2 regions of the Halomonas sp. GFAJ-1 genome follow, and region 1 is predicted to be linked to the other one. Evidence: predicted binding sites of a transcription regulator. Region 1 holds the regulator's gene; the other holds the start of a gene.
The links. The regulator LexA, encoded in region 1, represses DNA repair genes until DNA is damaged. The targets are predictions, from matches to a motif close to TACTGTNTANNTANACAGTA.

Region 1 (15,179 bases):
TGCTAGGGAGCTGAATATTCGCCTGATCGATACGGTCTGTATCAAGAGCTATGATCATATGGATCAGGGTGGTCTGGATATAATGAAAGGCGTTGACCATGATGGCGACGGTTGGCTGCTGGTAGATGATCTAGTCGATACCGGTAAAACTGCACGTGCTGTGCGTAAAATGCTGCCCAAGGCTCATTTCGTCACTATTTACGCTAAGCCGGATGGCCGCCCCTTGGTAGATCAATACCTTACCGAAGTGGGCCAACAATGTTGGATCCAGTTCCCTTGGGATATGGGGATTGCCTACGTTGAACCCCTCGTCGATCAAATGAAAAAGTAATATGTCTAGCCCCTTACCTAACGACTGGCATCAATGGCTTGGGCAAGAGTTCCAGGCTGACTACATGAAGACTTTGAAGCACTTTTTGGCTCAGGAAAAAGCGGCCAAGAAAGTTATCTACCCACACTCAACCAATTGGTTTAGAGCATTTGAACTGACGCCGTTGAGTGAGGTTAAGGTCGTTATATTGGGGCAGGACCCCTACCATGGGCCTAATCAGGCCCATGGGCTCTGTTTTTCTGTACAGCCTGGTATTCAGGTGCCGCCGTCACTGGTAAATATCTATAAAGAGTTGGCCAGTGATGTTGGTTTTACGCCGGTTCGCCATGGGTTTCTAGAGCATTGGGCCAGGCAGGGTGTGCTGCTTTTGAACACAGCGCTAACCGTTGAGCAGGGCAATGCGGCATCTCATCGGGGGAAGGGGTGGGAACCTTTTACCGACCGCGCCATTGAAACCGTCAATCAACATGCTGACCCCTGTGTTTTCTTGCTTTGGGGTAGCCATGCACGCCAAAAAAAATCCCTGATTGATCAAGGGCGGCATTTAGTGCTGGAGTCCCCGCACCCATCGCCGTTATCAGCACATCGGGGGTTCTTTGGTAATCAGCACTTTTCCCGTTCTAACCAATTCTTGATAGATAACGGGCGCTCGCCGATTGCGTGGCAATTGCCGGAAACCCCTTAACCTAATGGTCAGTTGCGGGTAGAATGGCGCGCAATTTTGTAAGCCTGTCGATGCGACGCTAGTCGCCATCCTGAATCTCCTGCAGTGAGGTAGTCCCATGAGTGTCTATGCCATTAACCATCCGCTTGTTCAACATAAACTGGGACTGATGCGGGAAGCTGATTTGAGCACCAAGAGCTTCCGTGAACTAGCAGGTGAGGTGGCTAAGCTATTGACCTATGAAGCAACCAAGGGTCTTGAGCTTGAGGATCACGAGATTCATGGCTGGAATGGAGAGCCTATTGCGACGCGTCGCCTTAAAGGTAAAAAAGTCACTGTAGTGCCTATCTTGCGTGCAGGACTAGGTATGTTGGAAGGGGTAACAGACCTCATTCCAAGTGCCCGGGTAAGCGTAGTGGGACTTTACAGAGATGAAGAGACACTTGAGCCAGTACCGTACTTTGCCAAATTTGCTAACGACATCGAAGAGCGTATGGCCATTGTCATTGACCCCATGTTAGCTACTGGAGGGTCAATGGTAGCCACACTGGATATGCTGCGTGAGCGTGGCTGCGCGCATATGAAAGTGATTGTGCTGGTGGCGGCACCGGAAGGCATTAAGCGCGTACAGGATGCATACCCGGAGGTTGAGATTTATACCGCGTCAGTGGATGAGCGGCTCGATGAGAATGGCTACATCGTGCCGGGCTTGGGAGATGCTGGCGATAAGATATTCGGGACGCGCTAAGCCGCTACCCCACATTGCCCCTTGCGCTTAGCGTTAGGGGCATTTTTTTGGCCCGTTACTACACATAATTTACCAATGGGAACCTGAAGATGAGTAACACTGCTAATCCTGAGTCGTGGCCTAAGACACTACTTACCGGGGCGCAAATGCTGTTTGTGGCTTTTGGTGCCCTGGTGCTGGTGCCCCTGCTAACTGGCTTGGACCCAAGCGTGGCGCTGTTTACTGCAGGGGTGGGGACGCTTGTTTTTCATGGGGTGACCAAACAAACCGTTCCCGTCTTTCTCGCCTCCTCATTTGCATTTATCGCACCGATTCAAGGTTCGATTGCGAGTTTCGGTGTTTCCGCCACCATGGGCGGTTTAATGGCAGCGGGTCTTGTATATGTGGCTATTTCACAAGCCGTTCGTTTGAAAGGGACAGCATGGCTGCACCGTTTGCTGCCGCCTGTGGTGGTTGGGCCGGTGATTATGGTCATCGGCTTAGCCTTAGCACCTGTTGCAGTGAGCATGGCCACGGGTGAGACCAGCGATAATATCGGTTACGGGCAGGCGATTTTTCTATCGATGGCAAGCTTGGTGGTTACTCTGATACTTGCCGTGTTTGGGCGTGGGATATTGCGCCTCGTGCCTATAATGGGGGGTATTGCCACAGGCTATATTTTGGCATTGATAATGGGTGTGGTGGATTTTTCTCCGGTACATAACGCGGCTTGGTTGGCACTGCCTAGTTTTACCGCACCCAGCTTTCACTGGGCGGCGATTCTATTCATGATTCCAGTGGCGATTGCACCTGCGGTAGAGCACATTGGTGACATGGTGGCGATTGGCTCGGTAACCCGTAAGAATTACCTGGAAAAACCTGGCTTGCACCGCACGCTACTAGGGGATGGCCTGGCTACCACCACAGCAGCTCTATTTGGTGGGCCACCTAACACGACCTACTCTGAAGTGACTGGTGCGGTCACTTTAACGCGGGCATTTAATCCTCGTTATATGGTGGTTGCGGCCGTTATTGCCATCATCTTGGCCTTTGTGGGCAAGTTGGGCGCGATTCTGCAAACTATCCCTGGCCCCGTCATGGGGGGGATCATGACGCTGCTGTTTGGTTCTATCGCTGTTGTGGGGATGAACACGTTAGTACGGGCTGGGCAGTCGCTCACGGCTGCGCGTAATTTGGTGGTGGTGTCGCTAATCTTAGTGTTTGGTATTGGTGGGATGCAGTTCGGCGGTGGCCAATTTACCTTGCAGGGCGTTAGTTTGGCGGCACTGGTGGGCATTGCGTTAAACTGGCTGCTACCTGCTGAAAAAGAGGGCGAATAGTCTCATTGAAACGCTGAATAAAATAACGGTGCCGGTCATGAAAACCTCAATCGATAGCCCGTTCCCAGTGCTAGGGGTTGCGGCTTGGAGCGGTACGGGCAAAACCACCCTGTTAGCCCAAGTATTACCGCGTTTGCGAGCGCATGGGCTAGAGGTGGGGGTGATTAAGCACGCTCACCACAGCTTCGATATAGATAAGCCTGGCAAGGATAGCTATCAGCTTCGTCAAGCCGGTGCGGCGCCAATGTTGATCGCTTCTCGGCAACGTTTCGCGTTAATGCAAGAAACCCCCGGTCAAGCAGAGCCCGATTTGAGCAAATTGCTGGCAATGATGGTTCCTCACCAGCCTGATCTTGTCATTGTTGAGGGCTTTAAAGCCTGGCCAATCCCCAAGCTCGTACTCTACCGTGAAGGCATAGGCGAACCTTCTATTGTAAGCAATGAGTGGGTGCAGGCGGTGGCCACTATTGGGCCAGCGCCTCTAGCATTAAGCGCAACGGTAGCGCATCTTAATCTGGATGATATCGAGGCGGTTACTCAGTGGGTGATTAGCTGGGTGAATGATCAATCCCGTACCGTGGTTTTTTAAAAAAGGTAATGTTATGCAGCTAACCCACCTCAATACCCATGGTGAAGCCAATATGGTGGATGTCGGTGATAAGCATGAAACGCGCCGCGAAGCGGTGGCTTCTGGCCGTATTGTGATGCATCCAGAAACTCTTCAGCTGTTAAGTGATGGCGCGCTGCCAAAAGGGGATGTGCTGGCTACAGCTCGTATTGCTGGCATTCAGGCGGCAAAGCGTACCCATGAGCTGATTCCGCTCTGCCATGCGCTGGCGCTTTCCAAAGTGTCGGTTGATTTTGACGTTGACCATGCCAATGGCTGGGTAAATGTTTCGGCACTTTGTCGGCTCAATGGCCGTACGGGTGTAGAAATGGAAGCGCTTACTGCCGTCTCTGTGGCGTGTTTGACGCTTTACGATATGTGCAAGGCCGTAGACAAAGAGATGCGTATCGAGGCCGTTCAGCTAGATAGTAAGCGCGGAGGTGTGCGCGGTGACTACCAGCGTGCGCCTACCGCTGCGCCTATTGTGACCGGTGAAGGGGCGGCGGGTGAGGTGCGCTTGGGCGAGCGCTGTGTTTCCCCCTGTGTGCGGGTCAAGTTCTTAGCTGAGCTGCGCGAACGCGTGGGGCAGAGCGATGTAACTATCCATCTTGACAAGTTGCCAAGCCGTGACGTTGCAGGTTTAAAAGCTGCCTTAGCCGAGCGGGATACGCGGTTTAGCGTGCTTTCCGATCAACGGGCGCTGTGTGCGATCAATCAAGTGATGGCAAATGATACGTCGCGCATTACCGATGAAGATGAAGTTGCTTTCTTTCCGCCGGTAACGGGAGGCTAGTCCCATGGCTGACGCGGTCTTGGATATTGCAGTGGAGGTGCAGGCAGCGCCGTTCTCAATGGATTACGGCTATGAGTCAACGCTTCAGCAACGCACAGATATTGGTGCAATCGTTAGCTTTACTGGCCTGGTGAGAGATTTTAACGAAACACCCGACGTAACGGGGCTAACGCTTGAGCATTACCCAGGGATGACGGAGCGCACCCTGGCTGAGATTGGTGAGCAGGCGTGGGAGCGTTGGTCGTTGCAAGCCGTGCGGATTATTCATCGAGTAGGGCATTTATCACCAGGCGACCCGATTGTCAGAGTGCTGGTTGCCAGTGCCCACCGTCGGGATGCGTTTAACGCTTGTGATTTCATTATGGATTATTTGAAAACTCAAGCGCCATTTTGGAAAAAAGAGCACTCCCGTGAGGGGGCTTACTGGGTTAAAGAGCGCGATAGTGATCAGCAGGATGCCGATCGCTGGTCATCATCCGAGCCTAAGGCTGGCTATTAAGCTCCTCGGCGGAAGGCATTTCAGTCGCCATGATTTGTAAATGCACATCAGGCATGTGTTGGCAGTGGTTGGCTAGCCACTGAATAAGGCGTGGCTGAAGGGCTAAGCGTAAATCTGCCAGGGTGTCTGCTTCGATTTCCTCCAGTTGAGCATCAAGCCAATCGCTAAAGCTCTCCTCATCAAGAGGACTCGCGCTGCTAGCATCAAGCATTAAACGCCCTATACGCCACCAGCCTGTTTCGCTGGCGGTGACCGGCAATGCAAGAAACAAGCTACCACGCCGCGCCTTGGACGAAGATGCATCAAGCCCTGGGTGGGGAATGACGCTGTTTTGATTAACGATGCAGGGTAGTTGCGGGTAACGCTGTTCACAGCGCAAGCCTTGTTTATCAAAGGCGATCATATCGCCGTTAGTCGGCGCCAATGGGGCGCTGATGCCAAGAGAGGTGGCAATCGCTTGATGCGCCTCCTGATGGCGCGCCTCTCCGTGTACGGGCAGTAGTGATTTTGGCCTTACCCACTGGTAGAGCTTTTTCAGCTCTTCCTGGGCGGGGTGCCCGGTGGCATGCAGCTCTGGATGATTCATCTCATCGAAAAGAGTGACGCCAAGCTGGGAGAGGCGTTTTTTAAGCTGCTCAATAGGCCGCTCGTTTCCCGGTATCGCCTTGGCGGAAAAAATGACGCTATCGCCTGGCGCTAAATCCATAAAGGGATGCCGCCCTTGGGCTAAGCGTTGCAAGGCGGCGCGTGGCTCTCCTTGGCTGCCGGTGGCAATCACCACAACTTCATTAGGCGGCAAGTAGCCTAGGTCGTGAGGTGGTACGAGCGGTGGAAAATCGTCTAAGTACCCCAAGCCCTTAGCAACGCTTACCATGCGCTCCATGGAGCGCCCCATTAGGCTGACACGGCGTCCGCATCGCTGGGCTGCCAGGCCGATAGCCAATACCCGCGCTAAGTTACTGGCAAAGCATGAGACCACAACGCGTCCGGTGCACTTCTCTAAGGTTTTAACGAGTGCTCTGGCCACATCGCCTTCGCTACCTGAGTGACCTGGCATTGGGGCATTGGTCGAGTCGCCCACCAGCAAATCAATTGGCGCTAAGGCCCGGAAATTTGCTGCATTCACCGGCGTGCCAATTAACGGTTCGGGGTCAAGTTTCCAATCACCGCTATGCAGAATGCGATATTCTCCCGCCATCATCATAATGGCGCAGCTTTCCGGGATAGAGTGAGTAAGCAGCAAGTAGCGCAGCGTAAAGGGTCCCTGCTGCATGGCATCGCCCGGCTCAATGACCTGTATAGCCGCGCTGCTTAGCTGATGCTCGGCAAATTTCAGCCGCAGCAGCCCAGCGGCAAGCGGGGTTGCATAAATCGGGCAGTTCCACTTTGGCCATAGCCACGCAACGGCGCCGATGTGGTCTTCATGCCCATGGGTAATAAAGAGCGCCTGGGGCTTAATGCCTAAGGTATCCAGGGTGTCGGTATTGGGTACTTGTAAGGGGGCATTGGGTAAATCTTGGCGAATCATCATGCCGCAGTCGACGGCGATCCATTGATCGCCGTATCCATACAGCGTCAGATTCATTCCAATTTCACCGCACCCGCCCAGCGGAAGCAGGCGCAATGGTGGGCGACGACGGGGACGAAGTAGAGCGCGTGTTGGATGCATTAGTCACGAAAAGCCTAAAAAGTAAGACCTTAACTATACGGGAAGGCAGGGGCGGCTAACAATCACCGTGGCTTCTCCCCGGTGCTTAGCCAGAGGGCTTCCGGTACACTAGAGAGACTGATGTGTTGCTTTTAACATCAGAAAACTAACCCTAAGCGTGCCATTGAAATAAGTTAAGTGTGCCGATTAAAACTGCCTATTAAAAAAAGCACCTATCAAAGCACCTGTTAAAAGTACCTATTAAGAGTAGCTATCTATGTCGCACTATTATCGTCTCGTTGTTTCTTGCCCTGACCAAGTGGGCATTGTGGCGCGTGTTTCCAGTTTTATTGCCGAGCAGGGGGGCTCAATTACTGAAGCAAGTCAGCATTCCGATCTTGAAACAGGCCGGTTTTTTATGCGCTATGAAATTTTAGCCGATTCACTAGGAATGTCGGCAGAGGCGCTGCGTAACGCTTTTGAACCCGTGGCAGAAGCGTTCAATATGCAGTGGTCGTTAATGGATACCCAAAAGCGGCGCCGCGTTGTATTAATGGTGTCGCGGGAGTCTCACTGCTTGGTGGACTTGCTATATCGCTGGCAGGCAGGTGAGCTAGACTGCGACATCGTGGGTGTGATTTCCAACCACGAAGATATGCGTTCGCTGACCGAGTGGTACGGCATTCCTTACCACCATGTGCCGGTTGACGCAGCTAATAAGCAGGCATCGTTTGAGAAGGTGCAGGCACAAATTGATAGCGCCCGCGCTGATTGCGTCGTGTTAGCACGCTATATGCAAATCTTGCCCCCCGCGCTATGCGAGCGGTATGCCGGGCGCGTGATTAATATACATCACAGCTTTTTGCCCTCTTTTGCTGGCGCAAAACCGTATCACCAAGCTTACGAGCGAGGCGTGAAACTCATAGGGGCTACCTGTCATTATGTCACCGAAGAGTTGGATGCCGGACCTATTATCGAGCAGGATATCCATCGCGTTAGCCACTGTCATACACCCACCGATCTTGTGCGATTTGGCCGGGACGTTGAGAAAGCCGTATTGGCGCGAGGGTTACGTTGGCACCTTGAAGATCGCGTGCTAATCCACGGAAATAAAACGGTTGTGTTCAGTTAACTGTTGTTAGGGGCTGCCATGTCATTTGCACAAAGTGTTCTTGCACCCTGGGCGCTGGTGCTTACCTGGTTAATAGCGTTTGGTGTATTGGCTTGGGTGGCATGGCAGCGCCCCTGGCACGTTCTGAACAGTGATGTAGCGCTTCAGCATCGCTGGTTGGCAGCTACGCTAGCGGTCATGCTGATGTGGCAGCTGCGTGCTCAAGCGGTGGACTGGCTTACGCTACATCTTGTTTTTACCGTGCTAATGACCTTGGTATTTAGGATCCCCCTGGCGCTTCTAAGTAACGCAATGATTAATATAGCGATGGTGGTGATAGGGCGTAATGACTGGGTGCTTTGGGGAGCTAACGTCTTGGTAACGGGAATCATGCCCGCGTTTATCATTGGCGTGGTTTGGCGTCTAGTTGACCGACGGTTGCCCGATAACTTGATGGTATTTATGTTTGCCTGTGGTTTTTTCGGGGCAGCCTTAGCTACGTTGGGCGCTGGATTGACCGCCGTACTGCTGATTGTAGCGGCAGGGACCGACCCTGAGGCGGTTTATCTTGCTCAGGAGTATGCTCGGTTTCTGCCGCTTTTAATGCCCTCCGAAGCGTTTCTAACGGGCATGCTGTTAAGCATCTTATTGGTCTATCACCCTAGCTGGGTGGCCACGTTCAATGACCACCGCTATATCGATTCTCAATAAGCGCGCCAGTAGTGGTAGGGGGCTATTAGCCTAATGCCTGGCCGTTGCCACCCCGTATAACCCCAACGCCGACACCTTCAATGTCCAGCTGCTGAGTGCGTAGGTCAATTTCAATGGGTGCGAAGTCGGCGTTCTCAGCCACTAGAGTCACCTGGTGACCTTGGCGCCTAAAGCGTTTAACGGTGACTTCATCTTCCAAGCGAGCAACGACAATTTGCCCATCGCGAACTCGGTCAGTGCGATGCACTGCCAGTAGATCGCCTTCAAGGATACCCACGTCTTTCATCGATAACCCACGCACTCGCAGCAGGTAGTCCGCTTTTGGCGTGAAATACTCTGCGGGGAGTGGGCAGTAGCGGTCAATGTGCTCGGCGGCCAGAATGGGGCTGCCAGCTGCAACCTCTCCAATGACCGGTAGCCCAATGAACTGGGTGTCCACCTGGGGGGTAGAGGGGGGTGCTGAAGCAGCCTCAGTCAGTTCTGAAGCATCCTGGTTAGGCAGGCGGATGCCCCGTGATGTATTGCGGATAATCCGGATGGCCCCTTTGCGCTCTAGCGCGCGAAGATGCTCTTCTGCCGCGTTGGGAGAGCGGAATCCTAGTGCTTTGGCAATTTCAGCGCGTGTCGGGGGGTAGCCGAATTCACCCATTGTTTTAACGATAAAATCAAATACGTGCTGCTGACGTGCTGTGAGTGGACGCGACATACCAAACTCCAAAAAATGAAAAGACAGTAGCTACATGTCGGCTAATCAGTATGTGTTTAAGTATACAGTATGTTCCTCTGTCCAGTACATGGCTGGCCTGTATCTTGATGTAGGGCTTGATGATGTAGGTACTAAGCGGCACGAGCGTTTGAATTGTTTAGAAAAATAGTGACAGGTAGCTGGCAGTTGTCTTCATATAAAGAATTGAGACTAGCGAATTAATGGCATAGTATTTTGCGATGTTTTAAACACCTGTTTTCTGGAGGGCGCGATGGCGCAGTCTGATACGGTAACGCGTATTTTAGATACCGCAGAGGTGCTATTTGCAGAGCGCGGTTTTGCCGAAACCTCGCTGCGCAATATCACAAGCAAGGCGCGGGTTAACCTAGCGGCGGTCAACTACCACTTTGGCTCTAAAAAAGCGCTTATCCAAGCCGTTTTTGCACGTTATTTGGAGCCTTTTTCACAGCGTTTTCATACCGCGCTGGATGAGCTGGAGGCACGCTATGAAAGCGAGCCTATACCCTTGGAAGTATTGCTTGAAACCATGGCATCAACGGTGCTGGCAGTGCCTGCAGAGCGCAATAGCCTGAAGGTATTCATGCGTTTGCTAGGCTTAGCTTATAGCCAAGCTCAGGGGCATCTGCGGCGCTATATACAGCAGGAGTATGGTGATGTATTTACCCGCTTCACTGAACTGGTACGTCAAGCAACCCCTGACTTGCCGGACGCTGAACGCTTTTGGCGGCTACACTTCATGTTAGGTACAGTGATTTTTACCTTATCGGGTCTTGATGCGCTGCGCGATATCGCCGCTAAAGATTACAACGAGCAGGTCACCGTTAGAGACCTAGTAAGACGTTTACGCCCAGTGGTAGTGGCTGCGATGCATGCACCGTTACCCCCTGTGCTAGAAGAAGGACACTATGAGAACGCCCACATTAGCTGAGCTACCGCCTTTAGACGATAACTGGCTTGAGATAGACACGCAGAGGCAGCAACTGCGTTGTTGGCAGGGGCGAGTGCTGAGCCATGAGTGCTCGGTTTCTACAGGGGAGGCGGGCGTTGGTCAGCAGGAGGGTAGTGGCCGAACGCCCCAAGGCTGGCACTACGTGCGCGCAGCGATTGGGGAAGGCTTGCCAGAAAACGCAGTGTTTCGCGGTCGCCGATGGACCCGTGAAGTGTACTCTGCCGAGTTAGCAGCAACCTACCCCTCACGTGATTGGATATTGACACGCATTCTTTGGCTGTGTGGTTTGGAGACGGGGAAAAATCGCGGCGGGCATGTAGATTCACAGCGGCGCTATATCTATTTGCACGGTACGCCGCCGGACCAACCTATGGGTGTGCCGGCCTCCCATGGCTGTATTCGGTTGCGCAATCACGATTTATTGACGGTGTTTCGGTTTACACGTCCCGGTACGTCGGTTTGGCTTCATGGGGGCGATGCTTACGTTCCTGCCTCTGAAAATTTTGACACGCCACATTGATCGTCTAGAATTGGCGCCCCTCCTTGTTGGATCCATCATAATGACTCAACCCCTAGGCCCGGTCATACTCGACCTTGAAGGGCCGCGATTGACCAAAGCGGAAAAGCAGCTATTGCTGGAGCCTGCGGTTGGCGGGGTCATCCTGTTTGCGCGTAACGTAGAGGATGCCTATCAAACGCGCCAGCTGTGTAGCGATATCCGGCGGGTACGCGGTGATCTGCTGTTAGCCATCGACCAAGAAGGTGGGCGTGTCCAGCGTATTAAGCAGGGCGTCACCAGGTTGCCCCCTATGGCGCGCATTGGCGACCTATTTGCTAATGACCAAGAAGCGGGCATGACGTTGGCCAAAGATGCTGGCTGGCTACTGGGAATGGAGATGGCCGCTTGCGGTCTCGACATCAGTTTCGCCCCCGTACTGGATGTGGAAAGCGGGATTTCTAGCGTAATTGGTGACCGCAGTTTCAGCACTGATCCAGACCATGTCGCTCTACTAGGCCATGGATTTATTCAAGGCCTACATGACGCTGGTATGGCGGCGGTGGGAAAGCACTTCCCCGGCCATGGCGGTGTAGCTGCGGACTCCCATGTGGCACTCCCTGTTGATGATCGCTCCCTTGAGCAAATAAAGCAGCGCGACCTCGTGCCCTTTGCCCAGCTTGCGAGCCAATTGGATGGGGTAATGCCTGCCCACGTCATCTATAGCGCATTTGATGCCCGGCCTGCGGGTTTCTCACCCAATTGGCTTGGCATGCTGAGGGAGTCGCTGGGCTTTAAAGGATGTATTTTTTCTGATGATTTGAGTATGGCGGGCGCCCATGCGGCTGGGGATCCTAAGGCGCGGGCAAACGCAGCCTTAACGGCAGGGTGCGACATGCTTCTGGTGTGTAATGACCGAGCCGCTGCGCTGGAAGTGGTCGACGCTTGCCAAGGTTTGCAAGGTAAACCTCCCGCCAAATTACGCTATGGCCGTGCCAGACCTGATCTCGATGCTCTCTCAGCATTGGGTCGTTGGCGTCGCACGCATGCCAAATTAGAAGCGCTAGCCAACTAAGTACGCCTGTTTGAACTCGTTAACCGGTCACTATTTACGCTGTATTGGAGTAGCTCAATGTCCAAACTGGATAAAGAAACGCTTGAGTCGCTGGACTCGATGCGCGAACTGATGGGTAACGCAGATTGCCTGATTTCTCAGGAAAAAGTAGAGCGTGCCTTAGACCGCATGGCAGAAGCGATCACCAAAGATTTGGGTGATAAATTGCCGGTTTTTTACTGCGTGATGAATGGTGGGTTAATTACTACCGGGCACCTGCTAACACGGCTTGGTTTTCCGCTAGAAGTGGACTACCTGCACGCCACTCGTTACCGTAACGAACTGCGTGGGGGCGAGCTATTCTGGCGCGTCTCTCCAGAAATACCTATGGCGGGCCGCCATGTGGTTATCGTTGACGACATTCTTGACGAAGGGTCAACACTTGCGGCAATTCTTGCTTACTGCGAAGAAGCCCAAGCGGCCAGCGTGACCACCGCTGTACTGGTCGATAAGCAGCACAATAGAAAAGCGGTACCGGGTTTGAAAGCCGACTACTGCAGCCTCGAAGTGGCCGACCGATACGTATTCGGTTTTGGTATGGACTACAAAGGCTACTGGCGCAACGCCCCTGGGATTTTTGCCCCCAAGGGCATGTAGGCCACCCAGTACAGCGCTTTGAGGAGGCTTAGCGGGGCGAAAAGCGCCTCGCTAGGCCTGTTTCTGCAATCATCCGCGTGGAAATTTCTTCAACGGAAAAACGCGTTGTATCAATAAATGGAATGCTCAGGGAGCGATACAGCGACTCCGCTTGCTCCACTTCTTGCAAACACTGGTCCATCGAACTGTAGCGGCTGTTTGGCCGGCGTTCATTTCGAATAGCCGCAAGCCTACGTGCATCAATGGTTAACCCAAATAGCTTTTGACGATGGGGTGAGAGCACTTTGGGCAGCTTTAGGCTGCCATCTTCGTCAAGATCATCCTCCGTTAGCGGGTAGTTAGCAGCGCGAATGCCAAACTGAAGGGCCAAATAGAGCGACGTGGGGGTTTTTCCACAGCGTGATACGCCGACCAAAATAATGTCTGCCTTATCGTACTGGTGGGTGCGCGCGCCGTCGTCATTATCTAGTGCAAAGTGCACCGAATGGATACGATCCATATACACAGCATCGCTACCAATGGAGTGTGTTCTCCCCACGCTGTAGGAAGAGTGGGTCTCTAACTCTTGCTCCAGTGGCTTCAAAAATGTCGAAAAAATATCTACCTTAAAGCCAGTGGCGTGGCGAATTACATCGCGTACTTGTTGGTCAACGATAGTGTCGATGATGATGGGGCGGTGCCCATCACGCACTGCAGTGGAGTCAATTATTTCTGCCAAGGCTTGGGCTTTTTCAACCGTATCGATGTAAGGCTTGGTCAACATCTCGATTTCAATGTCGCTAAACTGTGCTAACAAGCTGCGCCCAAGGCTTTCAGCGGTGATGCCGGTACCGTCAGAAATAAAAAAAGCTGTCCGCTTCATATTGAAATCCGCCAAAGAATAAATGTCGTTATTGAACGTCATTATTGTGGGCGGAGCGGTTAAGTAGCACAACGGCTGGTGAGTAATTGCTGCTATTTATGCGCGCTAATAAGACCGTTCAACTACAGGAAACGCCTTTAAAGTACCTTTGTTGTAAAAATCCTCCACCTCCTTCGCTGTTAGACCAATGGCGAATACCCGGCCACGGTGCTAGGGTGGCACGGTCATTCAGTGTCGGCCGCAAGGTCGCAAAGAAGTCTAAAAGCTAGGGGGTAGCGTGGAAGAGTACATTCTGTGGTTCGATAAGCTTGGCATGGCAGACGTCGAACGCGTGGGTGGTAAAAACGCCTCGCTCGGCGAAATGATTTCTAATTTATCGGGTGTTGGTGTGACCGTGCCGGGTGGTTTCGCTACCACTGCGCATGCTTACCGCGAATTTCTTTCCCATGAAGGGCTGAATGACCGTATCAACGCTACCCTGGCGCGCTTAGATGTCGATGACGTTAAAGCGCTAGCCCAGGCAGGTAGCATGATCCGCCAATGGATTATCGATACGCCCTTGCCTCCTGCGTTTGAAAAAGCACTGCGTAGTGCCTATGAAGAGCTACAAAACCAGCACCCCGATCTAAAAGTTGCGGTACGAAGCTCTGCGACTGCCGAAGATTTGCCCGATGCTTCCTTTGCCGGCCAGCAGGAAACCTTTCTTAATATTGAAGGTTTTAACAACATCAAACATGCGGTGCATGAAGTCTTTGCCTCGCTGTTTAACGACCGTGCTATCTCATACCGGGTACACCGGGGCTATGCCCATGAGAATGTCGCCTTGTCGGCGGGTGTACAGAAAATGGTTCGCTCCGAAACGGGTGCTTCTGGCGTTCTATTCACCCTAGACACTGAGTCTGGCTACCGCGACGCGGTATTTGTCACGGCTTCTTGGGGTCTGGGTGAAACGGTGGTGCAAGGGGCGGTTAACCCTGACGAATTCTATGTACATAAGCCCACGCTGGCGGCAGGTCGCCCAGCGGTACTGCGCCGCACGCTTGGCTCAAAGCTGATCAAAATGGTTTACGGTCAAGATGCGAGTGCAGGCAAGTCAGTTGAAACAGTGGATGTGCCGTTGAAAGATCGCGGACGCTTCTGTATCAGCGATGCGCAGGTAATGGAGCTTGCCCATCAGGCGATGACCATTGAGCAGCACTACCAGCGCCCTATGGATATCGAGTGGGCGCTTGACGGCGACGATGGCAAGCTCTACATCGTCCAAGCACGCCCTGAAACCGTGGTTTCCCAGCAAGAGGGTGGCAAACTTGAACGCTTCCATCTGCGTGAGAAAGGCCGCACGTTAATTACCGGCCGTGCCATTGGCCAGCGCATCGGCCGCGGTGCGGTGAAAATTGTGCTTACCCCCGACGAGATGGATAAAATCCAAGAGGGTGATGTGTTGGTGACCGACATGACCGATCCTGATTGGGAGCCGATCATGAAGCGCGCCTCTGCCATCGTCACCAATCGCGGTGGACGTACCTGCCACGCGGCGATTATCGCTCGTGAGCTGGGCATCCCCGCTGTGGTTGGGTGCGGCGATGCAACGACGCAGCTTAGGGAAGGCATTGACGTAACGGTGTCATGTGCTGAAGGCGATACCGGCCACGTTTATGAAGGACTCCTGGCATTTGACTGTAAGGTGTCGAGTGTCGACGCCATGCCAGAAATCCCCTTCAAGATTATGATGAACGTCGGTAATCCAGACCGCGCTTTTGGCTTTGCTAGTCTGCCCCATGCGGGCGTTGGCTTGGCTAGGCTTGAGTTTATTATCAACCGTATGATCGGCGTGCACCCTAAAGCGCTGCTTGAGTACGACACGTTGCCTGCTGATCTTCAGCAAGTCATTGACTTGCGCACGGCTGGCTACGCAGACCCTGTCAGCTTTTACGTTGATAAGCTGGCGGAAGGTATTTCGACGCTAGCGGCGGCGTTCCATCCTCAGCGGGTAATTGTGCGGC
Region 2 (15,179 bases), on a different contig from region 1:
AAACCCGCGTAAAAGTGGTTAAAAACAAAGTGGCACCGCCGTTCCGCCAAGCTGAGTTCCAGATTCTTTATGGCAAAGGTATCTACCACGCCGGTGAAGTGATTGATCTGGGTGTGCAGTGCAGCCTAGTGGATAAAGCGGGTGCTTGGTACAGCTATAAAGGTAAGAAAATCGGCCAAGGTAAAGCGAACTCAGCCCTGTATCTGGAAGAGCATCCGGAAATTATGCTGGAGATCGAAACGCAGATTCGTGAGCAGCTGTTAGCCAAGCCTGACCCTAAAAATGAAGAAACGGCGCCTGTGGCAGACGTTGCCGCTGACAGCGACGACGACTTGCTATAAGTCCTTTGTGATGCGCGTCTTTAAAAGGGTGGGGGAGCGCTATGTTTGCTTCTGGCGGTGATGCCTCTCCACGCGACGTTGCCATTCAACTGCTAGCTCGGCGGGAGTACTCGCGCGCCGAGCTAGCGCGTAAGTTGCGCCAAAAAGCCTTTGAGCCAGAGGCTATACAGAGCTGTCTGGATGCCTTGGTCGAGCAATCGCTGCAGTCAGATGCGCGGTTTGCGGAAAGCTTTATTCGCTCGCGCATTGCACGCGGGCAGGGCGTTATCCGCATCAAAGGTGAGTTGCGGCAGCGGGGTGTTGATCAAGAAACGTTAGCCGCTGCACTGGCGACGGTAGAAGAGCGTGAAGCGGTAGATTGGTTTGAGTTAGCCCGAGAAACCTTAGCAAGGCGATACACATCTCCCGGTGAGACGCCTAAAGAGCGCGCCAAGCGCGAACGTTTTTTGGCTTCCCGTGGGTTCGATTTTGAGCAAATTCGCTATGCCCTCAGCTGTTTATCTGAGTCTTTTTCCCTCTAAATACCCCCTCAGTTTGGAACTTTGCCACTAACTGCGGCTTTAGTCGTTTGACAACTGCGTTATAATGCTCCTTTTGCGACCCCAGTGGGTAGCGGCGACAGCGCCCTGGGGCATCACGCTTTCTTGTCACGGATACCCTATGAAAAGCGCAGAAATCAGGCAGGCTTTTTTATCGTTCTTTGAAGAGCAGGGGCATACGATTGTTCCTACCAGCTCTCTAGTGCCGGGCAACGACCCAACGCTGCTATTCACCAATGCAGGCATGGTGCCGTTTAAAGATGTGTTCCTGGGTCGTGACCCGCGCCCTTATGTGCGGGCCACGTCTTCCCAGCGTTGTGTTCGCGCAGGTGGTAAGCATAACGATTTAGATAACGTCGGCTACACCGCACGCCACCATACCTTCTTTGAAATGCTGGGTAACTTTAGCTTTGGCGATTACTTTAAGCGCGACGCCATTCGTTTTGCTTGGGTTTTTCTAACGGAAACTCTGGGGCTGCCGAAAGAGAAACTTTGGGTAACCGTTCACATTAGTGACGATGAAGCTGAGCGTATCTGGAAAGATGAAATCGGCATTGACCCAGAGCGCTTCTCTAAGCTGGATGAAGATAACTTCTGGCAGATGGGCGATACCGGCCCCTGTGGCCCAAGTTCGGAAATTTTCTTTGATCACGGCCCTGACGTGTGGGGCGGCCCGCCGGGAAGTCCAGAAGAAGACGGCGACCGCTATATCGAGATATGGAACTTGGTGTTCATGCAGTTCGACCGCGATGCCTCAGGCACACTAAATCCGCTGCCCAAGCCGTCTATTGATACCGGTATGGGCTTGGAGCGTGTTGCCGCGGTGATGCAGGGTGTGCACTCCAACTATGAAATCGACCTGTTCCAGAATCTGTTAAAAGCAGCGGCTGATGCCACCGGCCACCTTGACACTGCGACGCCTTCGCTGCGGGTTATTGCCGACCATATTCGCTCCTGTGCCTTTTTGATTGCCGATGGCGTGTTGCCGTCCAATGAAGGGCGCGGCTATGTGCTGCGGCGTATTATTCGTCGGGCGATTCGTCATGGGCACAAGTTAGGCGCCTCTGAACCGTTCTTCCACAAGCTCGTGAGCGCGCTAGATGCTGAAATGGGCGAGGCGTACCCTGAGCTACATGAAGCCAGTGGGCAGATAGCCCGTGTCCTGCTCAAAGAAGAGGAGCAGTTTGCCCGTACGCTGGATCACGGTATGGGGCTGCTGAACGCGGCGCTTGAGGAGCTTCAAGGCGATGTGCTGCCCGGTGAAACCGTGTTCAAACTCTACGACACCTACGGCTTCCCCTTTGATTTAACTGCCGATGTTTGCCGGGAGCGGGAAGTATCGCTGGATGAAGCCGGTTTCCAGCGTGAGCTTGAGGCTCAGCGTGAGCGCGCCCGTGCTGCCAGCCAGTTTGGCGCAGACTATAGCGCCTCTATTGAGCTTGAAGGTGAAACTCGCTTTACCGGTTATGAACAGCTAGAAGACCAGGCAACGGTCACCGCTATCGTTGATACGGAAGGCGGCGCGCTTGCTGCCTTGGAAGCGGGCCAAAAAGGCACTGTCGTACTTGATCGCACGCCATTTTATGGCGAGTCAGGTGGTCAGGTAGGCGACACCGGCTACCTGTATGTAGACGGTGGGCGTTTCCAGGTAACGGATACCCAGAAGCAGAGCGGTCACCATCTGCACCAAGGGATCATGGTGGAGGGCGCGCTTAACGTAGGTGCCCACGTGCGTGGTGAAGTGGATGCCAGCCTGCGCAGCGCCACTATTCGTAACCACTCGGCAACCCACCTGCTGCATAAAGCGCTACGGTTGGTGCTGGGCGATCACGTTCAGCAGAAAGGCTCGCTGGTCAATGCCGAACGGTTACGCTTTGACTTTAGCCATTTTGAGCCAATGACGGCGGATCAATTGGCTGAAGTAGAGCGCTTGGTCAATGAGCAAATACTGGCGAACGCGCCGACCAAAATTGAGCAAATGAGTTTGGCTGATGCCAAGGAGAAAGGCGCAGCCGCGCTGTTTGAAGCAAAATATGCTGACAACGTGCGCGTGCTGACCATTGGCGCCGATGACTTCTCTATCGAACTGTGTGGTGGTACCCATGTGGCCCGCAGTGGTGATATTGGCTGCTGTCATGTGATTAGCGAAGTGGGTATCGCGTCAGGTGTACGTCGTATAGAAGCGATTACCGGCGAAAATGCACTGGCGTACTTCCGCGAGCAAGAAGCCCGTGTGCAGCGTCTTGGCGAGCGTCTGAAAACCAAGCCTGAGCAAGTAGAGGCCAGGGTTGAGTCGCTAGTTGATCGTAACCGCGCGCTTGAGAAAGAGCTTGAGCAGTTGAAAGCCAAGCTGGCTAGCGCTGCAGGCAGCGACATGCTTAGCCAGGTGCAAGAAGTTAACGGCGTTAAGCTGCTGGTGACTCAGCTTGAAGGCGTATCGGGCAAAGACCTGCGCGGCGTACTGGATCAGTTGAAAAACAAGCTTGGTTCAGGGGTTGTCATGCTCGGTACAGCAGACGCCGCAGCGGGTAAAGTTAGCTTGATTGCTGGCGTAACCCAGGATTTGACCAGCCGCGTCAAAGCGGGTGAGCTGGTTAACCACGTTGCTTCCCAGGTGGGCGGTAAAGGTGGTGGCCGCCCGGATATGGCGCAAGCAGGTGGTAGCCAGCCTGATGCCTTGCCAGGAGCGTTGAACAGCGTTCCGGCTTGGTTGGAAAACACGCTTCGCTAATAACGAAGGCCGGTGGCATTATCTGCTACCGGCCTTTTTGTTAGTGAAGAAAATTAGCAATAACAACATTCACCCTCCATTCCCGAACCCATAGGAAAACGGCATATGGCATTATACGTACAGAAGTTCGGCGGCACTTCGGTGGGCTCTGTCGACCGTATCAAGGCCGTGGCGGAAAAGGTCAAAGGCTTTCGTGATCAAGGCCACCAAGTCGTGGTCGTCGTCTCTGCGATGAGCGGCGAGACCAATCGCTTGACCGAAATGGCGCAGGCCCTCAATGAAGAGCCGGCACCGCGCGAAATGGATATGCTGCTGTCGACCGGTGAGCAGGTCACCATTTCGTTGCTGGCCATGGCGCTCCAGCAAATTGGCGTTTCTGCCACTTCTCACACGGGTGCCCAGGTAGGTATTCACACCGATAGCGCCTACACCAAAGCGCGCATTCAGCGTATTGAAACCGACGATCTGAAAGCTGACCTGGATTCAGGCAAAGTGGTGGTGGTGGCTGGCTTCCAGGGCGTTGATGAGAACGGCAATATCACGACGCTGGGACGTGGTGGTTCCGATACCACGGGTGTTGCACTGGCCGCAGCGCTGGGCGCCGATGAGTGCCAAATCTACACCGATGTCGACGGTGTTTATACCACCGACCCCCGCGTATGTTCCAAGGCGCAACGCCTTGAGAGCATAACAGTGGAAGAAATGCTTGAACTGGCGAGCTTAGGCTCCAAAGTGCTGCAAATCCGTGCTGTGGAGTTTGCAGGTAAGTACAACGTACCGCTGCGGGTGCTGTCGAGCTTTGAAAACGGCCCTGGCACCCTGATTGTTGCAGACGCAGACCAAGACGAGGACTCTATGGAAGAACCGCTGATCTCCGGTATCGCTTTTACCAAAAACGAAGCCAAACTCACCCTGTTGAACACGCCTGATGTGCCCGGCGTGGCGTCACGTATTCTTGGCCCAATTGCCGACGCCAATATCGAAGTAGATATGATCGTCCAGAACGTGGCGCCAGCAGGTGATTACACTGACTTCACCTTTACGGTTGCCAAGGGTGACTATAAAGCCACTAAGAAGATTCTGGAAGAAACCGTTATTCCTGATTTAGGCGGTGGCGAGCTGCGCGGTGATGATAATATCGCCAAGGTGTCGCTAGTAGGCGTTGGCATGCGCTCGCATGCAGGCGTTGCTTCTAAAATGTTCCGCGTATTGGCCGATGAAAACGTCAATATTCGTATGGTATCTACCTCTGAAATTAAAATTTCCGTGGTGATTGACGAAAAACATATGGAGCTTGCGGTTAATGCATTACACAAAGCTTTCGGCTTAGATAAGACAGATATAGAATCTGAATAACAATAATGCCTTAAACCTTCTACGCTGAAGGGGTGACTCGCTGCCGAGTGGTGGTGAGCTTTCTTTCAACGGGAGGTTAAGGTGTCATGGAGCCAGAGAGCCATTGGTGACGAGCGACGCCATGCAGCATAATAGGGTGGCGTCGCTTCTGGCGGACACATCCCGTTGTATTAAAACGTCTGAGAAGGAGATCAGCCATGCTCATCCTAACCCGCCGTGTTGGCGAAACACTGATGATCGGTGATGAAGTTACTGTCACTGTACTCGGTGTGAAAGGCAACCAAGTGCGCATCGGTGTGAATGCACCCAAAGATGTAGCGGTTCACCGCGAAGAGATCTATCAGCGCATTCAGCGTGAACGTAATAGTGAAAGCGAAGCTGAGTAAATGTCCGTGATTGTCACGCCCCCCGTAGGGCGTTTAAGCGGTAACATCCGGTCGGTGCGAAAAAAAATCTGTAGAGGACTAGACAGCAGTCGTCATAATCGGTAATATTCGCGCCGTGCCGTTGAGGAGAGGTGGCCGAGTGGCTGAAGGCGCTCCCCTGCTAAGGGAGTATAGGGTTTATAGCCCTATCGAGGGTTCGAATCCCTCTCTCTCCGCCAACTGCATATCAAGTAGCAGTATCGCTTGAAAACGTAATATCGTATTACCTTCATGTGTAAGAAGATTAGCGCCCGTAGCTCAGCTGGATAGAGTACCTGACTACGAATCAGGGGGTCGGAGGTTCGAATCCTCCCGGGCGCGCCATCTTACAAGCGGGTGTTGTCAAAGCTAAGTTCTTTGAAATAAAAGTTTTAAAAGAACAGGCAGTTGAAAACAAACGTTGTTGAAAGCGTAAGTACCTGATGTTACAATAAATTCATTGTTTGATACGTTAAGCATGAATGTTAAGCGCCCGTAGCTCAGCTGGATAGAGTACCTGACTACGAATCAGGGGGTCGGAGGTTCGAATCCTCCCGGGCGCGCCAGAATTTAAAAACCCGCTCTCACAGAGAGCGGGTTTTCTGTTTTCTAGCCTGGTCAGCGTGGCTCGCACGCTGATCTTGCGATCGTGTCAAGCGCCCCCGCATTTGCGGTAGGGCGCTTTTTTTTGATCAATTCGTTTAGTTGGGTCTGGTGAGATTAAGCACTGCGCAGTAAGGTTGTATGAGCGACGGCTAAGCACTGTCTAAGTCGCTTCACAGGCAGGAAGAGGGGTGTCGCTAGGTACCAAGTTGGTTAATAGCGTATCGAGGTCTGTGAGGCGCTTTAAGCGCTGAAAGTGCTGGTCGGCTTCTGCATTGCCTTGGCGCATTTGAGCCAGCCACTGTTTCACAAGCGACACCACCACGCGATCAGGTAGTTGCTGCCGTTGTATGGCGGCGTATTGCTTAAGTACGCTGACACGCATTTCCCAGGTGGTTTCAGGAAGTCGCTCGCCGGTTCGCTGCCAGTGGCGAATGCGCGGTGCAAGCCAGGGGTCTGCTAACGCGCTACGCCCCAGCATGACATCGCGACAGCCAGAGAGCGTGCGCGCTTTCCAGTAGTCTTCAAGCGTCCATATATCGCCATTGGCCACTACGGGAATAGACACCTGATGGCGAATTTTGCTGATCCACTCCCAGTGCGCAGGTGGGCGGTAGCCCTCATCCCGTGTTCGGCCATGCACGACTAGTCGGGCTGCTCCGCCGGCTTGGGTGGCTTGGGCGCAGGCGATGGCTAGGCGTCGATCAGAGAAGCCAAGGCGAATCTTGGCCGTCACCGGTATTTGACCCTCCAGAGCCTCGGCAACTGCCTTTACCGCTTGGTAGACACGTTCTGGGCGGCGAAGTAGTGATGCACCGCCATCGTGGCGGTTAACCAGCTTTGCCGGGCAGCCAAAGTTTAGGTCGATGCTCAGCGCGCCAAGGGCAAGCGCTTGGCGCGCATTTTCCGCCAGAGCGGTGGGGTCGGAGCCGAGTAACTGAAGATGCACCGGTACGCCACTTGGGGTGGCGACGGGGCGTTGGGTAAGTTCGGGGCAGTGCCTGTAAAACACACGTGGCGGTAGGCGTGCATCAACTACCCGTACAAACTCGGTTACCGACCAGTCAAAACCTGCTTGCCGGGTGAGTAAGTCGCGGGTGAGAGCGTCGATAACGCCCTCCATAGGCGCAAGGCCTATTTCGCCGTTTTGTAGTAAATTAACAACCATGACTTCCACTATGGCGCCATTGCAATCTATTCTGGATGTGGCAGGTTAGTGCATAGACCTCACTGCGCCAAGTGCCTTTAGAGGCTTTTGAGGTACCGATAAGCATTTGAAATAAGGAGAATGCGGTATGCAAGATACAGAGCTACTCCACGAGGGACTGACCCTAATGGGGCTTGGTATGGGCTTTGTTTTTGTTTTTCTTACTGTTTTGGTAATTAGCGTTACGCTAATGTCAAAGCTGATTGGCCGCTTTCAGCCGACTCCGGCGGCGGTGCCTAGCAGTGGGAACGGTAAAAAAGCGACGGCTGCAAAAAGTCAAAACGATGAGGTGCTAGTCGTGATTAGTGCTGCAGTGCATCGTTATCGTTCTTCACGCCGCCAATAGGCAGCCCTTTTTGTAGCTGGCTTGCCACGCTACCGGCATTTTTTTTGTTAAATTTACTACAAATTCATAACGTACCAACTGTGAGCCACGACCATGAATGAAATAAAACGTCCTCTGGGAATCACTGATGTTGTCCTTCGCGATGCCCACCAATCGCTGTTTGCTACCCGGCTGCGGCTTGATGACATGCTACCGATTGCCGAAAAACTCGATAAGGTTGGTTATTGGTCGCTTGAAACCTGGGGTGGCGCTACCTTTGATGCGTGTATTCGTTATCTGGGCGAGGATCCTTGGGAACGTATCCGTGCGTTGAAAGAAGCGATGCCTAACACGCCCCAGGCGATGCTGCTACGCGGCCAAAACCTGCTGGGCTATCGCCACTACGCTGACGATGTAGTGGATAAATTTGTTGAGCGCGCAAAAACCAACGGTGTGGATGTGTTTCGCGTGTTTGATGCGATGAACGATCCGCGCAACCTAGAGCGTGCTATTAAGGCAGTACGCCAGGTAGGTGGGCATGCGCAGGGCACTATTTCCTATACGGTCAGCCCGGTACATACCCTGGATAGCTGGGTAGATCTAGCCAAAACCATTGCCGCAATGGGAGCAGATTCACTGGCTATCAAGGATATGGCGGGGCTGCTAACGCCGTATATCGCGTATGACTTGGTGGCGCGGCTGAAAAAAGAGCTGTCTATCCCGGTTCATTTGCACTGCCATGCCACTACCGGCCTCTCCACCTCGACGATCCTCAAAGCTGTGGAAGCTGGGGTCGACAATGTCGATACCGCTATCTCTTCAATGTCGATGACCTATGGACACAGCCCCACCGAGTCTGTGGTCGCGATGCTCAAGGATACCGACCGTGATACCGGCCTGGATCTGGAGCTTTTAGAAGACATCGCTAGCTACTTCCGTGAGGTGCGTAAAAAGTACGCAGCCTTCGAAGGGTCGCTCAAAGGCATCGACTCACGCATCCTGATTGCTCAGGTGCCGGGCGGCATGCTTACCAACATGGAAGGCCAGTTAAAAGAGCAGGGCGCTGGCGATAAGCTAGATGACGTGCTGAACGAAATCCCACGCGTGCGTGAAGACTTAGGCTTTATTCCCCTGGTGACACCAACCTCGCAAATTGTGGGTACCCAGGCTGTGATGAACGTCATGATGGGCGAGCGCTATAAGTCGATCTCTAAAGAAGTTCAGGCACTGCTTAAAGGTGAATACGGCTACGCCCCGGCGCCGTTCAATGCTGAGCTACAAAAGCGGGTGTTGGAAGGCGGCGAGCCGATCACCTGCCGCCCGGCGGACAACCTATCGCCTGAAATGGACAGGCTAGCGACTGAACTTAAAGAGAAGGCCGGTGCAGATAAAATCCGCCTAGCTGACGGCGAGCGGGAAATAGACGATGTGCTCACGTACGCCTTGTTTCCGCAGATTGGCCTGAAGTTTCTGAAAAACCGCGACAACCCAGACGCCTTTGAACCCGTTCCCCAGGCGCCTGATGCGAGCGCTGCCAAGGTTCCTGCTAAGGTCGAGAAGAGCGCCAGCGTTCCCGTGGCGGCGAGTGGCCCAGAAACTTACACCGTTAAGCTCAATGGCAAAGCGTTTGTGGTGGAAGTCTCAGAAGGGGGTGACATCGGTGAGGTGAAAGAGCAAGTCGCGGGGGGGGCAAAAGAGCCAGCGCCTAGTGCTGAGGCCGAAAGCAGTGGCGAAAGCATCGACGCTCCGCTAGCGGGCAATATCTTCAAAGTGAATGTGCGCCCCGGCGACCAAGTAGCGGAAGGTGATGTCGTGATTATTCTGGAAGCCATGAAAATGGAAACCGAAGTGCGTGCTAGCAGCGCCGGCACCGTATCGAAAGTTAATGTCAGCGAGGGCGACAGCGTTGCCGTTGGCGACTCGTTGATCGAGCTTTAAGGGCATTCGGCAATGGATAATTTAATCACCTTATGGGAGGGCTCGGGGCTTTATAACCTTGAGCTGGGTCAGGCGGTTATGATCCTGGTGGGGCTTGGGCTGCTCTACTTGGCTATTTATAAGAAGTTTGAGCCGCTGTTGCTGGTGCCTATTGGCTTTGGCGGCATTCTTGCCAACATTCCAGAGGCAGGGTTGGCTATTTCGGCCCTTGATCAAGCAATGGAGGTCGCGCAACCAGCTGTCTTGCATCAGATAGCATCGGCGCTGGGCGCAACGCTTGATCCGTTGGGCGGCGTAGAAGCATGGCGGGAGACATTAAAGGCAATTGCTGACGACGCTGCCGCACCGGATCAGTTGCGTGCTGCAAGAGATGTTGCCATGAACGTTGGCTATGGCGACGGCATGCTTTACACCTTCTATAACATCGCTATTGCCTCTGGAATCGCGCCGCTGATCATCTTTATGGGTGTTGGGGCGATGACCGATTTTGGCCCGCTGCTGGCCAATCCGCGTACGCTATTTTTGGGCGCTGCTGCGCAGTTCGGTATTTTTGCCACAGTCTTTGGTGCCGTCGGTATGTCGGCCATGGGCTGGATGGATTTCTCCATCGAGCAAGCGGCGGCTATTGGTATCATCGGTGGAGCTGACGGCCCAACGTCTATTTATGTATCGAGCGTGTTAGCGCCAGAGTTGTTGGGTGCTATTGCCGTGGCGGCCTATGCCTATATGGCGTTAGTGCCGATGATCCAGCCGCCGATTATGCGGCTGCTGACGACGAAGAAAGAGCGTGAGATTGCGATGACTCAGCTGCGTCCAGTGTCCAAGCTTGAGAAGATTATCTTCCCGCTGGCCCTGCTGATGCTGGTAGCGCTCTTTTTGCCGGATGCTGCACCGCTGTTGGGGATGTTCTGCTTCGGTAATTTAATGCGCGAGTGCGGTGTGGTAGAGCGCCTGACGGATACGGCTCAAAACGCTCTAATTAACATTGTCACGATTGTGCTGGGCTTGGCAGTAGGTTCGCGCTTGATGGCCGATTCTTTCCTGGCAATAGAAACGCTTGGCATCATGGCGCTGGGCATTGTGGCCTTCGCTATTGGTACCGCGGCTGGGGTTCTCATGGCGAAATTGATGAACGTGATGAGTAAGATGCCGATCAACCCATTGATTGGTGCTGCAGGCGTGTCAGCGGTACCGATGGCTGCTCGGGTTGCCAATAAAGTTGGCTTGGAGTCGAACCCGCACAACTTCCTGCTGATGCATGCGATGGGGCCCAATGTGGCTGGTGTGATTGGCTCAGCGGTGGCCGCCGGGGTGATGATCAAGTACCTGAGTTAAACGCAGTCAAAATGCAAAAATACGCATAGCCCGCTAACGCGGCTTATCGAGCAAGCGCTCGCTTAAGTCGCGTTTTTTGTTTTGTGAGTTTTGTTAACGCTATCTATTTAACGCGTAGGCTAGGCCTTCTGGATATTGAGCGTCATTTTGAGGCGGTTCTCGAGCGCTGCTAGATCCAGCACAACGTCCCGCGGCCAGCCAATGGTCAAGCGCACCCCGTTACCATCGTAATCGACATATTGAATCGGGATGTGCTGCTCATCGCACCATGCCCGCGTCACTGCTTCGTGGGCAAAGCCAACGTTTAGCTGATAGTTATCCCGTTCAACAATTTCTCGCAGTGGTAGCGTTTCAAGCCCTGAATTGACTGCTTGGGCATAAGCGCGGGCAAGCCCGCCGGTGCCGAGTTTTGTGCCGCCAAAATAGCGAATCACCACACAACCGATTTCACCCAGCCCACTGCCTAATAACGCTTGATACATAGGTCTTCCGGCTGTGCCGCCAGGTTCGCCGTCATCTGAAAAGCCAATATGTGTTTGCTCTCCTGGTGGTCCTGCAATAAAAGCGCTGCAGTGGTGGCTTGCGTTAGGGTGAGCGGCTTTGGCTGCATGCAGCAGCGCATCAAAAGCTTCTTTGTTCGGGGCATGGCACACCCAGGTGAGAAATTGGTTTTTCTCTACCTCTATAACGGCTGTGTGCCACTGGTAGGGGGGGAAGTCAGGGATGCGATATCGCACTCATTACTCCTGGGAGTCGTGAGGCTTGAATTAGCCTTAATGATGCCGTGATGGTGAGTCGTGATGCTCAATGCCCATCACCATGCCTAAAACTTGAATATCACAATTATGCAGGAATACTGCAGGTGTTGCTGCGTCTTCAGGCAATAAATGCACGCCCAGGCGATTGATCGAGAGCTGTTTTAACGCGACTTCACGCTGGTTAATAGTCACAACCGCTGTTTCCTGCTGGGTATCATGCTGATAGCGGCGAATAATAATAACATCGCCATCGAATAAGTTGCTGTCGCGCATGCGGTCGCCGCGTACTTTGAGTGCGTAGGTGTTGCGTCGTGTAATGTGTGCAGCGTTACGCCGCCGCGCGGTGGTAGTGGTCAGCGTTGCTGGCTGAAGGGGGGCGCCCTGGATAGGCCGTGGTGCTGGCATCGACATCGTCATTGTAGTTTCTCCAATGCAGCGCCCGTTCCTTAGGCGTTTGGTTGTATTGAGTGCTGTGTTTTTATGGGGTGTTTTTTCATACAGTATGTGCAGTATAAACCTGTTTTTGCATACAGTTCCAGTGGTGGTTTTTTTCTTATTTTCAGCACGCTTTTTTTGCGGTCCTGATGATATGTATCATGCTGCGACCCAAGGCCGCAGAGTGCGACTGGCGAGAAAGTGCCTTTCCGTGTAGAGTTCGACCCGAATTCAATATGGCTGGAGAGACCTTTGAGCCTGTGCCTACAAGCCCGACAATTGGCCTGTGAACGCGATGACCGTTGGCTATTTGAAGGGCTCGATCTTGATATCCAACGGGGTGAGATCGTGCGCATTGAAGGCCCTAATGGCAGCGGTAAAACAACGCTGTTGAAAATTCTCTCGGGCCAACTGAGCGATTATCATGGCGATCTTTACTGGAATGGCGCATTAATGCGTGAAACCCGTGAACATTTTCTCGCCAATTTGCTCTATTTAGGACACGCCCCAGGGGTTAAGTCGGGTCTGACTCCCTTAGAAAACCTTACTTGGTATCAGGCACTTAGCGGTGAGCAAGGCTCTGAAGAGCAGCGTGAAGAGGCCTTGGCTAAGGTGGGGCTGAGAGGCTTTGAAGACGTGCCGGCAGGGCAGCTTTCTGCGGGCCAGCAGCGGCGGATTGCGCTGGCAAGGTTAACGCTTATCCCTAGAGCTCTTTGGGTGCTGGATGAGCCATTTACGGCGATTGATCGTAACGGTGTGGCAGCGCTTGAGACGCAGTTAGTTGCGCACGCCAAAGCAGGAGGGTGTGTACTGGTTACCACGCATCACGAGTTAACCGCTTCACCCGTACTTCGAAGAGTACAGTTGGGGTAAAAGGAGATAGCGTTGCCCAGTACAAATGCCACCGTCAGTGCCCCGGTAATGCCTATGCACGACCCCAAAGGGGGGCTAATTGTTGCGCTTAACGCCACACTCAGGCGTGATCTAACGCTGATGCTTAGGCGGCGAGGGGAGGTGCTGAACCCTCTAGTGTTTTTTGCCTTGGTGATTACCCTCTTTCCCATTGGTATTTCACCAGACCCTCAGCTGTTAGCGGTTATCGCGCCTGGGCTATTGTGGGTAGCCGCACTGCTAGCGGCGCTGCTCTCTTTAGATAGCCTATTTCGCAGTGATTACGAAGATGGCAGCCTGGAGCAACTCCTTCTAGCGCCGCAACCTCTGGCAGCGTTAGGGCTAGCAAAAGTAGCTGTACACTGGCTACTTACCGGCCTGCCACTCGCACTAATGGCGCCATTGTTGGGCATTATGTTGGCACTCCCAGCTGGTAGCTATTTGGTTTTAGCACTTTCACTGGCGCTTGGTACGGCTAGCTTGAGTTTAATTGGTGCGATTGGCGCTGCACTAACGGTAGGTTTGGCACGGGGAGGGGTACTGCTTTCACTGCTGGTACTGCCGCTTTATATTCCAATACTTATTTTTGGTGCAGGCGCCGTACAGGCTGCGATTATGGGCGATGGGGTAACGGCGCACTTGGCCATCTTAGGGGCGTTACTTGCGATGGCGTTAATGCTTTCACCTTGGGCGATTGCTGCATCGCTACGTATCAGTATCAACGGCTAAAGGACGGAAATTCCATGTGGGCCTTTATTAATAAACTGAGATCACCCAAGTGGTTTTACGCAATTAGCGCTAAGCTGCAGCCTTGGTTTTGGGCGCTTGCAGCGCTGCTGTTGATAACCGGCACGGTATGGGGACTTGCTTTTGCTCCTGCGGACTATCAACAGGGCAATAGTTTCCGGATTATTTATGTCCATGTGCCAGCTGCGTTTTTGGCCCAGTCAATTTTTGTTTCCATGGCCATCACTGGGTTAGTGTTTATGGTGTGGAAGATCAAAATCGCCGATATGGCTGCAACCGTTATGGCCCCCCTGGGTGCTGCAATGACGTTTATAGCGCTGTTTTCAGGCGCGGTATGGGGAGTGCCCACCTGGGGCACGTGGTGGATGTGGGATGCCCGCCTTACCTCCATGCTAATTTTGTTGTTTCTGTATTTAGGCGTCATTGCCTTGCGGGGGGCGTTCAGTAGCCGAGACAGCGGCTCACGCGCAGCATCAGTATTGGCGATGGTAGGTGTCATCAATATTCCAATTATTAAATATTCGGTTGATTGGTGGTACACGCTACACCAGCCCGCCACCTTTACCATTACCGGCCGAGCGGCGATGCCTCTGGAAATGTGGGCACCGCTGTTGATTATGGTGCTTGGGTTTTACAGCTTTTTTATTGGTTTAACGCTGATGCGTACGCGCAGCGAAATCTTACGCCGTGAGGCCAGTAAGCGCTGGGTGCGTGACCTTATAGAGGAGTCGCGTTAATGGCTTTCTCATCGATTAATGAATTTCTCGCAATGGGCGGTCATGGGCCTTACGTATGGGCCGCCTGGGGCGTTACAGCGCTGTTGTTTTTAGTCATTTTGTGGCATGCGCGGCTGGAGCGTCGCCAGCTGCTTAGCAGCTTAAAACGTCGTGCTCGCCGTGAAAGTCAGGCTAACAACTACCCGCATAAATCAGCGCAGGCACCGGTTAAACCTGTTCAAGGGGACGTTCATCATGACGCCTAAACGTAAGCAAAAGCTGTTTGTTATTTTAGGGTTAGTCTCGTTAACGGCGATTGCCGTTGGGCTGACCCTTTACGCGCTGCGTGCCAACATCAATTTGTTTTTCAGCCCGGTACAAATTGCACAAGGCAATGCACCTATCGAGCGCCAAATCCGTGCTGGTGGCATGGTGAAAGAGGGCTCTGTTTCCCGCGATCGAGAAAGCTTGAATGTTGAGTTTACGGTGACTGACTACGTAGACGATCTCGATGTTTATTACAGTGGGATTTTGCCGGATCTGTTCCGCGAGGGGCAGGGGGTTGTCGTCGTGGGGGAGCTTCAAGCCGACGGGCGTTTCCGGGCTGACCAAGTGCTGGCGCGCCACGATGAAAACTATATGCCGCCAGAAGTTGCCCAAGCGCTGAAAGAAGCAGGCTACTCACCGGCCGACTTCCAAGCGAAGGCGGCTAAAGTCGGTGAGCGGTTGGAGCAAGAAGGCGTTCCACACGCTAGCGAATACTAACGCTCACGCTGCCCTGCTGCGCAGCATGCTGTTTTGCCCAGTGCTATCTCGGAGCGCTCATGTTCATAAAAATGATTCCTGAAATTGG

Region 2: MOY_RS03850 (LexA family protein) is a predicted target of LexA. The motif match lies at 12,053-12,072, and genes of this name have one in related genera.

Annotation. Positions count from the first base shown of each region.
Region 1 is NZ_AHBC01000008.1:37,210-52,388, reverse strand. It holds gene gpt (xanthine phosphoribosyltransferase) at 1-331, shown strand, start outside; gene ung (uracil-DNA glycosylase) at 333-1,016, shown strand; gene upp (uracil phosphoribosyltransferase) at 1,114-1,743, shown strand; gene MOY_RS02565 (uracil-xanthine permease family protein) at 1,833-3,062, shown strand; gene mobB (molybdopterin-guanine dinucleotide biosynthesis protein B) at 3,100-3,651, shown strand; gene moaC (cyclic pyranopterin monophosphate synthase MoaC) at 3,665-4,462, shown strand; gene moaE (molybdopterin synthase catalytic subunit MoaE) at 4,467-4,961, shown strand; gene MOY_RS02545 (ribonuclease J) at 4,945-6,546, opposite strand; gene purU (formyltetrahydrofolate deformylase) at 6,887-7,741, shown strand; gene MOY_RS02535 (energy-coupling factor ABC transporter permease) at 7,760-8,431, shown strand; gene lexA (transcriptional repressor LexA) at 8,457-9,137, opposite strand; gene MOY_RS02525 (TetR/AcrR family transcriptional regulator) at 9,409-10,086, shown strand; gene MOY_RS02520 (L,D-transpeptidase) at 10,064-10,627, shown strand; gene nagZ (beta-N-acetylhexosaminidase) at 10,668-11,678, shown strand; gene MOY_RS02510 (hypoxanthine-guanine phosphoribosyltransferase) at 11,736-12,314, shown strand; gene ppsR (posphoenolpyruvate synthetase regulatory kinase/phosphorylase PpsR) at 12,343-13,176, opposite strand; gene ppsA (phosphoenolpyruvate synthase) at 13,454-15,179, shown strand, end outside.
Region 2 is NZ_AHBC01000013.1:45,285-60,463, reverse strand. It holds gene recA (recombinase RecA) at 1-341, shown strand, start outside; gene MOY_RS03910 (regulatory protein RecX) at 383-862, shown strand; gene alaS (alanine--tRNA ligase) at 1,002-3,611, shown strand; gene MOY_RS03900 (aspartate kinase) at 3,717-4,967, shown strand; gene csrA (carbon storage regulator CsrA) at 5,165-5,353, shown strand; tRNA gene MOY_RS03890 (tRNA-Ser) at 5,479-5,571, shown strand; tRNA gene MOY_RS03885 (tRNA-Arg) at 5,640-5,716, shown strand; tRNA gene MOY_RS03880 (tRNA-Arg) at 5,861-5,937, shown strand; gene MOY_RS03875 (tRNA dihydrouridine synthase) at 6,138-7,142, opposite strand; gene MOY_RS03870 (OadG family protein) at 7,270-7,527, shown strand; gene oadA (sodium-extruding oxaloacetate decarboxylase subunit alpha) at 7,621-9,444, shown strand; gene MOY_RS03860 (sodium ion-translocating decarboxylase subunit beta) at 9,457-10,779, shown strand; gene MOY_RS03855 (IMPACT family protein) at 10,899-11,516, opposite strand; gene MOY_RS03850 (LexA family protein) at 11,553-11,954, opposite strand; gene ccmA (cytochrome c biogenesis heme-transporting ATPase CcmA) at 12,225-12,845, shown strand; gene ccmB (heme exporter protein CcmB) at 12,894-13,592, shown strand; gene MOY_RS03835 (heme ABC transporter permease) at 13,607-14,347, shown strand; gene ccmD (heme exporter protein CcmD) at 14,347-14,592, shown strand; gene ccmE (cytochrome c maturation protein CcmE) at 14,582-15,091, shown strand; gene MOY_RS03820 (heme lyase CcmF/NrfE family subunit) at 15,151-15,179, shown strand, end outside.